DNA from 3 places in the Allobosea sp. 124 genome. Region 2 is predicted to be linked to each of the others. Evidence: riboswitches for the same ligand, from Rfam matches in the RefSeq annotation. Region 2 holds a riboswitch; each other region holds the start of a gene.
The links. Region 2 has a riboswitch for cobalamin ahead of C8D03_RS15835 (ABC transporter substrate-binding protein). Riboswitches for the same ligand answer to the same signal wherever they lie in the genome.
Positions count from the first base shown of each region.

Region 1: linked by a shared signal. The riboswitch ahead of C8D03_RS06350 (TonB-dependent receptor plug domain-containing protein) and the one ahead of C8D03_RS15835 (ABC transporter substrate-binding protein) in region 2 are both predicted to bind cobalamin.
Region 3: linked by a shared signal. The riboswitch ahead of C8D03_RS05850 (CbtB domain-containing protein) and the one ahead of C8D03_RS15835 (ABC transporter substrate-binding protein) in region 2 are both predicted to bind cobalamin.

Region 1 is NZ_PZZM01000001.1:1,332,304-1,335,566, reverse strand. It holds gene C8D03_RS06355 (ABC transporter substrate-binding protein) at 1-213, opposite strand, end outside; gene C8D03_RS06350 (TonB-dependent receptor plug domain-containing protein) at 210-2,078, opposite strand; cobalamin riboswitch at 2,273-2,473, opposite strand; gene C8D03_RS26045 (DUF6719 family protein) at 2,740-2,988, opposite strand; gene C8D03_RS06340 (c-type cytochrome) at 3,172-3,263, opposite strand, start outside.
Region 2 is NZ_PZZM01000001.1:3,334,249-3,337,511, forward strand. It holds gene C8D03_RS15820 (NUDIX hydrolase) at 1-335, shown strand, start outside; gene C8D03_RS15825 (TIGR02301 family protein) at 332-763, shown strand; gene C8D03_RS15830 (hypothetical protein) at 981-1,250, shown strand; cobalamin riboswitch at 1,350-1,562, shown strand; gene C8D03_RS15835 (ABC transporter substrate-binding protein) at 1,882-2,892, shown strand; gene C8D03_RS15840 (FecCD family ABC transporter permease) at 2,889-3,263, shown strand, end outside.
Region 3 is NZ_PZZM01000001.1:1,226,361-1,229,623, reverse strand. It holds gene cobW (cobalamin biosynthesis protein CobW) at 1-119, opposite strand, end outside; gene C8D03_RS05860 (DUF1636 family protein) at 124-513, opposite strand; gene C8D03_RS05855 (CbtA family protein) at 531-1,262, opposite strand; gene C8D03_RS05850 (CbtB domain-containing protein) at 1,275-1,451, opposite strand; cobalamin riboswitch at 1,489-1,675, opposite strand; gene cobU (bifunctional adenosylcobinamide kinase/adenosylcobinamide-phosphate guanylyltransferase) at 1,846-2,364, shown strand; gene cobO (cob(I)yrinic acid a,c-diamide adenosyltransferase) at 2,398-3,009, shown strand; gene C8D03_RS05835 (TetR/AcrR family transcriptional regulator) at 3,095-3,263, shown strand, end outside.

The DNA of each region.
Region 1 (3,263 bases), 2.0 Mb from region 2:
CTGGGAAAGCCAGGTGACCGATGTGATCGCCTGCCGGTCGGCAAGGCGCAGCACGAGTTCGTCGGTGCACATGTTCAGCGAGACGATCCGGCGCGGCTTGGCCGGGTTCTCCTCGGCGGCTGCGCACGCGGCGCTTGTGATGACGGCAAGGCAGCCGAGCAGGAAGGCGCGGGCGGCTTGACGGCCGCCAGCTGGAACAAGGCCGAGGATCACAGCGTCGCCCGCAAGCCGGCGAAGGCGCCGAGGCCCGGTGCGAGGAAGCCGACCGGGTTCTCGTAGCGTTTGTCGAACAGGTTATCGACGCGGCCGAAGACGGTGAGCTGCTCCGTCGCCTTGTATTCCGCGGCGATGTTGACGGTCGCTGCTCCTGTCGCCCGCATCCGCGAGATCGAGAAGTCGCGGTTCCCGTCGACGCGGTCCCCGACATAGATCAGCGTCGCGGAGAGCGAGAGCTTCTCGATCGGTGTCCAGGTCGTGGTCACGCTCGCCTTGTGGCGCGGCCGACGCAGGAGTTCCCAGCGCGCGATCTCGTCCTTGGCGAGCGTGAAGGTGTAGTCGGCCCGCACCTTGAACTCCGGCGTCAGTTCCAGAGCCGCGAAAGCCTCGACGCCCTTGGTCGTGGCCTTGCCGACATTGGCGTAGGAATCGCGCGTGAGGTTGGTGGTAATCAGGTTCTCGATGTCGTTGTGGAAATACGTCGCGCCGAAGCGGACGCGGTCGTTCAGCAGCGGCTGTTCGAAACCGACATCCCAGCCGCAATTCTCTTCGGGCTTCAGGTTGGGATTGCCGAAGAAATTGAAGGCAGGCCTGGAATCGCTGAAGCGCTCGCTCAGCGTCGGCGGCTTGAAGCCGGTGCCGTAGCTCGCCTTCAGTTTGGTCTCCGTGCCGGGCACGATGAACACCGGCGCCAGGCGGTAGGTCGTGTGACCGCCGAACTCCTCGTCGTTGTCGTAGCGGATGTTGGCGACGGTGAAGAAGCGGTCGGTCCAGTTCGACTGCAGCTCGACGAAGGCGCCGGTGTTTCCGGTGGACGCCGTGAGCGTGCGCGATTCATAGCGCTCGTTCTCGTGCTGCAGGCCCATCACCAGCATTTGCCCTTCGGTCAGCCTGAGATCGCCGCGCCAGTCGAACTTCGTGCGCTCGCCGAGATTGGGTGTCGGCGTGCCGAGAAGGCCTGCAGCGTTTGCGGTGCGGTTGCTGCGATCCTGGTTGGTGTAGGCGATGCCGAAGCGGTTGACGAAGCGGCCGTCCAGCGGGTCCCAGACGATCTCGCCGCGCGTGAAGGCCTGCTTGTAGTCCTGGCTCGAGCGGAAGCCGTTGGGGCGGCTCGGAAAGCCTGAATCGCCGGTCGAGAGCAGGTAGCCGTCGCTGTAGCGTCCGATCCAGCTCAGGCTGACGGTGTCGGTCAGCTTGAAGCCGAGCCGCGCCGAATAGCTCCAGTTGTCATAGGAGTTCGGGTTGATGCGCCGGCCGGCGGGGACGAGGTCGGGCGGCGTGACCGGCGTTGCCTCGGATCTAAAATGGGCGATGTTGAAGGAGTAGTTGAAGCGGTCGCCGCCGCCGCTCAGGCTGATCGCCTGGTTGAAGGTGCCGTGGGAGCCCGCTTCGACGGAGGCGGTGACCTTCGGCGGCCCTTCGCCGCGCCTGGTCGTGATCGAGATGACGCCGGCCAGCGCATTGGCGCCATAGAGACCGCTCTGAGGACCGCGCAGCACCTCGATGCGCTCGATGTCGTTGGTCAGCATCGAGCCGAAATCGAAGGAGCGGTTCGGCGTCGAGGGATCGTTGACCTCGATGCCGTCGATCATGACCTTGACGTGGTTGGAGTTGGTGCCGCGCATGAACACCGAGGTCTGGCCGCCGGGGCCGCCGATCTGGACGATGTTGAGCCCCGGCACGGCCGCGAGTGCCTGGGGAAGGGTGCGGCGCTGCTGGACTTCGATCTCCCGGGCCGTGATGACGGTGACGGAACTGGCGACCTCCCTGGCGGGAGTGGGCGTGCCGGTCGCGCTGACGACGATCTGGTCGAGCGCGATGATTTCGGTCGGCGACTGGGCATGGGCTGTTTGAGACAGCACGATGCCGGCGGCAGCAAGAGAACAGCGGATAACGGAAGAAGGACCGCGCTGGGCGGCCTTGGGGATACGGATCACGATGAGACCTCGGGCGTTGACGTCTGTGGCACGTCACCGCGAACGCGATCTCCCGTTTGCCCCGGTCAGGGGGCAGACAGTCGAGCAGCGATCGAAACACCCCGTCCGAACGTGTTCGCGTGTGACCACGACTGACGGCAGGTCTCCTGGCTCGCGGGTCAGTGCCTTGTCACCGCCTTCCCAGGGCCGAGGTCCCAGTGGCGTGTGGCGATAAGGCTCGCCGCTTACAGTTGCGGGGGCAGCCGCAGCATAGAATGGCGAACCATCCGCACTGCGTTCCCTTTTGATCCCGTGAGGGAACCGTCTCGTTTACGAGTAAGGCGGAAAAGCGGCGGGGTCAATTGGCCGGCGCCGCGGCCCTGCCTGCCCCGATTCAGATCGCTCTTCAAGCCAATGGGTGTCCCGTAACTATCTGATAAATAGAAGGAGTTTTTACGCCTTCGGTGCTCGAAGCCAGCTTCGGAGGACGCCGCTCCATCCAGCCGATCGCGATCGCTCCGGCGGCAAGGGATTTGTGCCGGGTCAGGTCCAGGGGCCAGGGTCGCAGGTTCGAATCGTGTCGGGTCGCCGCGAATGTGGCTCGCAATCAGGCGCGCGGCACGCAGCGTCGCTCCCGGGGCGTCGACGGAGCCTGTGTATTTCTTGTGCCGCGGCTCGGCATACGGCCCCCGGTGACCTCCATCACCTGACCCTTCGAGCATTTCCGGCTCTCGACGAGAACTTTCTCGCCATACCGGAGGACACCGGCGGCAGGCTCCTTCTTCAGCACCTCCTGTGCGATCGTGGGCGAAACAATTGCGAGAAGGGCGGTACAGGTAACGATCAGACGCTTCATTGGCCCGCTCCAAAATTGAGACAGTGCTCCGACGCTACGCTCGCGGGGCTGGCTGGTCAAAACGGGATTCCGCTCGATCAGGTCGCCGGCTATGGCGAACTCACGCTCCTTCGCCTCAAGGGCCGAGGCCGTCGTGGGGACGCAAAGTCCGAGCCGGCCCCGGAGGCCCGCCACGCCCCGAAGTCAACGCGCTCTGAGGCTCATGATATAGGCGATGACGTCGTCGGTTTCGTCTCGCGTGAGCTGATAGCGCGGCATGTTGCCATGTGGCGTCT
Region 2 (3,263 bases):
CGCTGCCGGGCGGCAAGGTGGAGGCCGGCGAGACGCTCGAACAGGCCGCGCTGCGCGAGCTGGAGGAGGAGGTCGGCGTCTCGGCCCGCATTCTCGGCTTCAACCGCCATGTCGAAATCTTCGGCCGCGATGCGGCGGGCGAGATCACGCATCATTTCGTCGTCGCTTCCTTCGTCGGGGAATGGCTTTCCGGCGAGCCACAGACCGGCCCGGAAGCCGGCGCGGTGATGTGGGCCGATCCGCTCAGGCTTGGCGGCCTGCCGACGACGCGCGAACTCGCGGATGTGCTGCGCCGCGCCCGCGGCATCCTGATCGAAGCCGGAGGCGACGCATGAGGCGGGCCGCGCTGTGCCTGCTCGCGCTGCTGCTGGCGGGGGTGCCAACCGGCGCAGCGCTGGCGCAGCAGCGCCCACCGGCCGCGGCGAAGCCGGCCGAACCCGCTCCAGCGCCCGAGCCGCCACCACCGCCCTACGAGCCGCAACTGCTGAAGCTCGCCGAGATCATGGGGTCGCTGGCCTATCTCCGCACGCTCTGTGCCGGCAAGGAAGCGCAGGACTGGCGCAACCGCATGACCGCCCTGGTCGAGGCCGAAGGCCGGACGCCGGTGCGGCGCGAGCGCCTGACCAGCGCCTATAACCGCGGCTTCCGGGCCTATTCGCAGACGCACCGCGCCTGCACCGACGGCAGCCAGGAGGCTTCGACGCGCCTGGCGGGGGAGGGCGAGCGCCTCGCTCGCGCATTGGCCGGCCGCTATGGCGGATAGGTGACAGGGCGCGCCGAACTGAATTTTCCCGCGCGATTTGCCCGGCTGCGTTAACCTTTCCTAAAGGGCACGGTAGCGTCCCGCTCTGGCACGGCCTATGTTTCAGATGACGTCGATCGTCGCGAAGCGGGCCGGAACTGGCACGATTCGCGCCAGGCAAGACAAGCATTCGCGCGATAACGAGCCCGTTCAAGCAAGCCGCAGAGCCCTCGCCTTCATGTCCATCATTTCCGACGACCTGCCGCTTGACCTCACCCTCGCCGAGGAGAGCCACGACGCGCGCCGCGTCGCCTATGGCTATGTCGAGGACGCTTTCGCCGAGGCCCAGCAGGACGGGCTGGACAGCGACGCGCTGGCTCATGCAGCGCTCTTCGCTGCCTTCCGCACGCTGGTTGAGACTTATGGCGAGGAGGCGACAGCCGTCTTCGCCGAAGCCCTGCCGGACAAGCTGCGCGGCGGTGCGTTCAGCAGCGGGACGCGGCACTGAGCCGGGCTCCAACCTGAGCGCATGATGCGCCGGGTGCGGTGTTCGTTCACCCGCTGCTGTGTTTGTTCCCATGGCCTTGACGGCGGCTGCTGCGCCTCTATCGTGAATCTTGATCAAGGTTCTTCGGTCGTTTTCGGCCGAAGCTAAGAGGGAATTCGGTGAGGCGTTCAGCGCCGAAGCCGAGGCTGCCCCCGCAACTGTAAGCGGCGAGCTCTCTGTCCATTGTCCACTGGCGCACCCTGCGCCGGGAAGGCCGGGCGGAACAGGCCCCGACCCGCGAGCCAGGAGACCTGCCCTGATCGACTGAACGGTCTTTCGGGCGGGGTGTCCTGATCGGTCGTGCGCGAACGGGCCGGGCCTTCAAATCCCCGAAGGCTCCTCGCGCGCGCCCGTCGCATGCCCCTCAATCGTCACGGGGTTAGCGATGATGCAGACGTCTTTTTCAAACAGCCAGCAGTATGGCGGGCAATCCGGGCACACGGTGCCGCTTGCTGATGGCATGAGAAATTGTAATGTTATTACATTTCATGTAGGCGTTGAACCCGCCGCGGCGCGCGCTGTCGCGCCGTCCTGCCTACGTTTCAAGCCGGATTTCATGATGACCCGATCTGCCCGTGGCCTGCGCCATTCCCTGCGCGCGTTCGCCCTTGCCCTGTCGTTTCTCGCCGGGGGCGTCGCCTCGGCCCGCGCCGAAGCGACGCGCTATCCGGTGACGGTCGAGAATTGCGGGCATCAGGTCACCTTCGAGAAGGCGCCGAAGCGCGTCGTCGCAATCGGTCAGACCCAGACCGAAATCCTCTACGCGCTGGGTCTCGGCGACCGGGTCGTCGGCACCGCCGTCTGGTTCAGCCCGGTGGCGAAGCGCTTCGAGGCGGCGAATGCCGGGGTGAAGCGGCTGTCCGATAACGATCCGAGCTTCGAGGCCGTCGTCGCGCAGGAGCCCGATCTCGTCACCGCGATGTTCGAATGGCATGTCGGCCCCAACGGCATCGTCGGCAAGCGCGACCAGTTCGCGAAGCTGAAGGTGCCAGCCTATGTCTCGCCGTCCGATTGCGTCGGCAAGGATAATTCCGGTGCCGGCGACGGCATCCGCACGCAGATGTTCACCATGGAACTGGTCTATCGCAACATCCGCGAGTTCGGGCTGGTGTTCGATGTCGCGGACCGGGCCGAAGCGCTGATCGCGGAACTCAAGGCGCGTGAGGCGAAGGCCGTGGCGGCTGTCGCGGGCAATGCGGCCAAGGACATCCCAGTCACCGTCTGGTTCTCGAGCAAGGACGTCAAGGGCGATGCCTTCCTGGCCGGTAAGAATGGCGTTCCGGCCTATATCCTGGCCAAGCTCGGGGCGCGCAACATCATCACCACCAATGAGGAATGGCCGCTCGTCGGCTGGGAAAGCGTGGCTGTCGGCAATCCCGCCGTCATCGTCGTGGTCAAGATGGACCGGCGCCGCTTTCCAGCCGACGATATAGACCTGAAACTGAATTTTCTCAGGACGGATGCGGTCGCCAGCAAGCTCGACGCCGTGCGCCGCAACCGGATCGTCGTGATGGATGTCGGCGCCACCCGCGCCGGCCTCGATACGGTCGATGGCATCGAGGCGCTGGCCAACGCTATCCAGAGCTTCGGGTTCGCCAGGTGAGCCACGCACCGATCGAGCCGAACTGGCCGGCACGGATCGCGATCGTACTCTCGGCGCTGCTGGCGCTGGTGACCGCGATCACGCTCGCCGTCACCATCGGCGAGATGCAGATTCCGCTGTCGACCGCCTTCCAGGCGCTTGGCAACGGGATGTTCGATCTCGGCTATCCGGTCAGCGCGATCCAGCAGGGCGTCATCTTCGATTACCGCTTAAGCCGTGCACTGCTGGCAGCGCTCTGCGGCGGCACGCTGGCCCTGTCGGGCGCGATCTTGCAGGCGCTGCTGCGCAATCCGCTGGCCGAGCCCTATATCCTCGGCATCTCGGCTGGCGCCTCGACGGGGGCGGTCGCGGTGATGATCCTCGGTTTCGGG
Region 3 (3,263 bases), 2.1 Mb from region 2:
TTTTCGAGCAGATGGCGCACCAGCGTCGTCTTCCCGGCACCGAGAAAGCCGGTGACGATGGTGCAGGGGATTTTGTCGAGAGCCATTTTGCCCGGGGCCGGGCTCTGCGGGGCGGTCATGATGTCATCCTTGCTGGCGCGCCGGCATGGGCGGCACGCGTGCGACCACGCCCTTGCGGAAGCAGGGCGGGCGCTCTTTCCAGGGAACGATGCCGTTGGCGCTGGCGGCATAGGCCGTCGCCGCGCCGACGATGTCGTCGAGATGGGTTTCGGTGTCGAGATCACCGATCAGGTAGGTCCATTTGCCATCGGCTGCGAGCGCGATGGTGCAGGGCCGCTTGCAGACGGCGAGGCATTCCGCCGTGACGACCGTGATGCCGGGCGCGCCGTCGGCGAGGCGCTGCGTCAGCGCTTCCGCGAGCGCCGTTCCCGGCTGGTCGAAACCATCCGGCAAATCCTCGCGGACACGCCTGCAGGCCGTGCAGACATGGATGGTGAGATCGCCTTCGGACATGGCGCCGGCCTTCCCCGTCACCGCGCCTCTGCGCGGCGGGCGAACCAGGGCCAGAGCCGGCCCACGGCGAAGCCGGTGGCGAGCCAGAGCGCGGCCTGGATCGCCAGCGAGAGCGCGGCGAAATGAGCGGCGACCTCGGCGGGCACCTTGCTCTCCGGCGCAGCCGGATGCGGCGCTCCGACGATGTGAGGCACCAGCATCGCCAGCACGGCCAGAGCGCGCAGCCAGGGCGCCTCCATCCGCAGGAAGACGAAGAGCCCGCCCGCGGTCACCAGCGCGGTGACGATCCACCAGAGCTGGCGCTGTTCGAGCGCGGCCGAGGCGGCGCCGGGCAGTTCGGGCGCCAGCCCCATCGCCGGCACGAGGCCGAAGGCGAGAAACCCGCAGGCCGCCCAGATCAGCGCCCGGCGCTCGTCGATGTCGTCATTGGCGGCGATCATCCCGGCCAGCAGCAGGGCGGCGAAGCCGATCGCGGTGGCGACGGTCACCAGCGTGGTGAAGAGCGTCCGCTGCAGGCCGTCCTGCGGCTTCCATTCGGCGTGCTCGCCATGGTTTTCCGCGCCATGCGCGAGAATGATCTTCGCTTCACCGGAGAAGGCGGCTTGCGACGGCGCGACCGCGCGCAGCGCGGCCTCATAGGTCTCGGCCTTGAGGATCAGCGGGGTGGTGGTGACATGCTGGAGAGCGGCGACGATGAGCCCAGCCAGAAGCCCGGCCAGAAGACTGACCGTGAGAACACGATTGACCATGATGTCTTTCCCTCAGTGGCAGGGAAAGGCGAGGCCGTGACGCGTGTCATGGGCCGCGTTGTGAACGCTGGCCGACGCCGCGAATCCGACCGTGTAGACCAGCACGAAGCCGAGCACGAGCGCTGCCGCGACGGCCTTGGCGCGTTCGGAGACGCTGGCCTGAGAGGGGGAAACCGAAACCGTATTCATCGTTGTTCTCCTGGCCGCCCCGCCGGCGGCCTGTTGGAAATGCGGATCAGACGACGGCAGGTCTCCTGGCTCGCGGGTCCTAGCGTTTCGCACCGCCTTCCCGGGATCGCTCCCAGTGGCCGATGGCGCGAAACTCGCCGCTTACAGTTGCGGGGGCAGCCGCGGTATCGCACCGCGTTCCCTTTTCACCTCCTTGCGGAGGCACCGTCTCGGAGATCATTAGCCATGTGCGGTGGGCTGTGCAATGCAGTTGCCTCGCTTCCATCCGAGCCCTCATCCTGAGGAGCCGCGAAGCGGCGTCTCGAAGGATGGTCCGGCGTGCTCTGGAGCATCCTCCGAGACGCGGACTGGCGTCCGCTCCTCAGGATGAGGGCTGGTCTCATGGCCACCCGACATGACCGCAGACATTGCACATCTCACCCTCGTCCTCGGTGGCGCCCGCTCGGGCAAGAGCCGCCATGCCGAGGCGCTGATCGAGGCGCTGCCGCCGCCCTGGAGCTACATCGCGACCGCGCAGGCCCGGGATGACGAGATGCGCGACCGCATCGCCGAGCACCGCGCGCGTCGCCCGGAGCAATGGATCACGCAGGATGCGCCGCTCGAGCTGCCCGGGGCGATGGCCGGGCTTCCGGTCGGGCGGCCGGTGCTGGTCGATTGCCTGACGCTCTGGCTGACCAACCTGATTCTGGCAGAGCACGACACGGCCGCCGCCGCCGCGGCCCTGATCGCGGCCTGCGAGCGGGCCTCCGGGCCGGTCGTGCTCGTCTCCAACGAGGTCGGGCTCGGCATCGTGCCGGATAATGCGCTGGCGCGGCGATTTCGCGACGAGGCCGGCCGGCTGCACCAGGCGATCGCGGCCCGGGCCGGCCGGGTGGTCTTCATGGTCGCCGGCCTGCCGATGCAGGTGAAGTGAAACCGTGAAGTGAAGGCGTAAAGTGAGGACGAGATGACGACCGAGATCGACGACGCCGCCCGCCACAAGGCGAAGATGGCAAAGCGCAAGGCGGTGCAGGATGCCGAGGTCGCCGCCAAGACGGTCGAGAAGGGACTTCTCATCGTCAACAGCGGGCCGGGCAAGGGCAAGTCGACGGCCGCCTTCGGGCTCGTGCTGCGCGCCCTCGGCCATGGCTGGCGCGTCGGCGTGGTGCAGTTCATCAAGGGGGCCTGGGAGACCGGCGAGCGCAAGGCGCTCGAGACGTTCGGTGACCAGATTGCCTGGCACACCATGGGCGAGGGCTTCACCTGGGAGACGCAGGACAAGGCCCGCGACATCGCCGCCGCCGGCCGCGCCTTCGACAAGGCGAAGGAGCTCATGGCCGACGAGACGATCCGCCTGATCGTGCTGGACGAGCTCAACATCGCGCTGCGCTATGACTACCTGCCGCTGGCCGATGTCGTCGCCACCCTCCGCGCCCGCCGGCGGGACCTGCACATCGTCGTCACCGGCCGCAACGCCAAGCCGGAGCTGATCGAGGCCGCCGACCTCGTCACTGAGATGACGCTGGTGAAGCACCATTTCGCCGCCGGGGTGAAGGCGCAGGTCGGAATCGAGTTCTAGCGACCGGCAGCATGCGTCCGCTTGACGGGGCCTGGCTTTGCTCGCAGATTGAATTTGAATTCAGGTTCAATTTATCGAGACTCTCATGGCCGGCGTCCCGAAGCAGCCACGCAAGAACGGCAAGCGCGAGGCGATCCTCGCCGCCGCCCGCCAGATCGTCTCGGAGGTCGGCTTCCAGGAGACCTCGATCGCCGCGGTCGCTTTGGCCAGCGGCGTGTCGACGGGCAGCGTCTATTCCTATTTCTCGTCCAAGG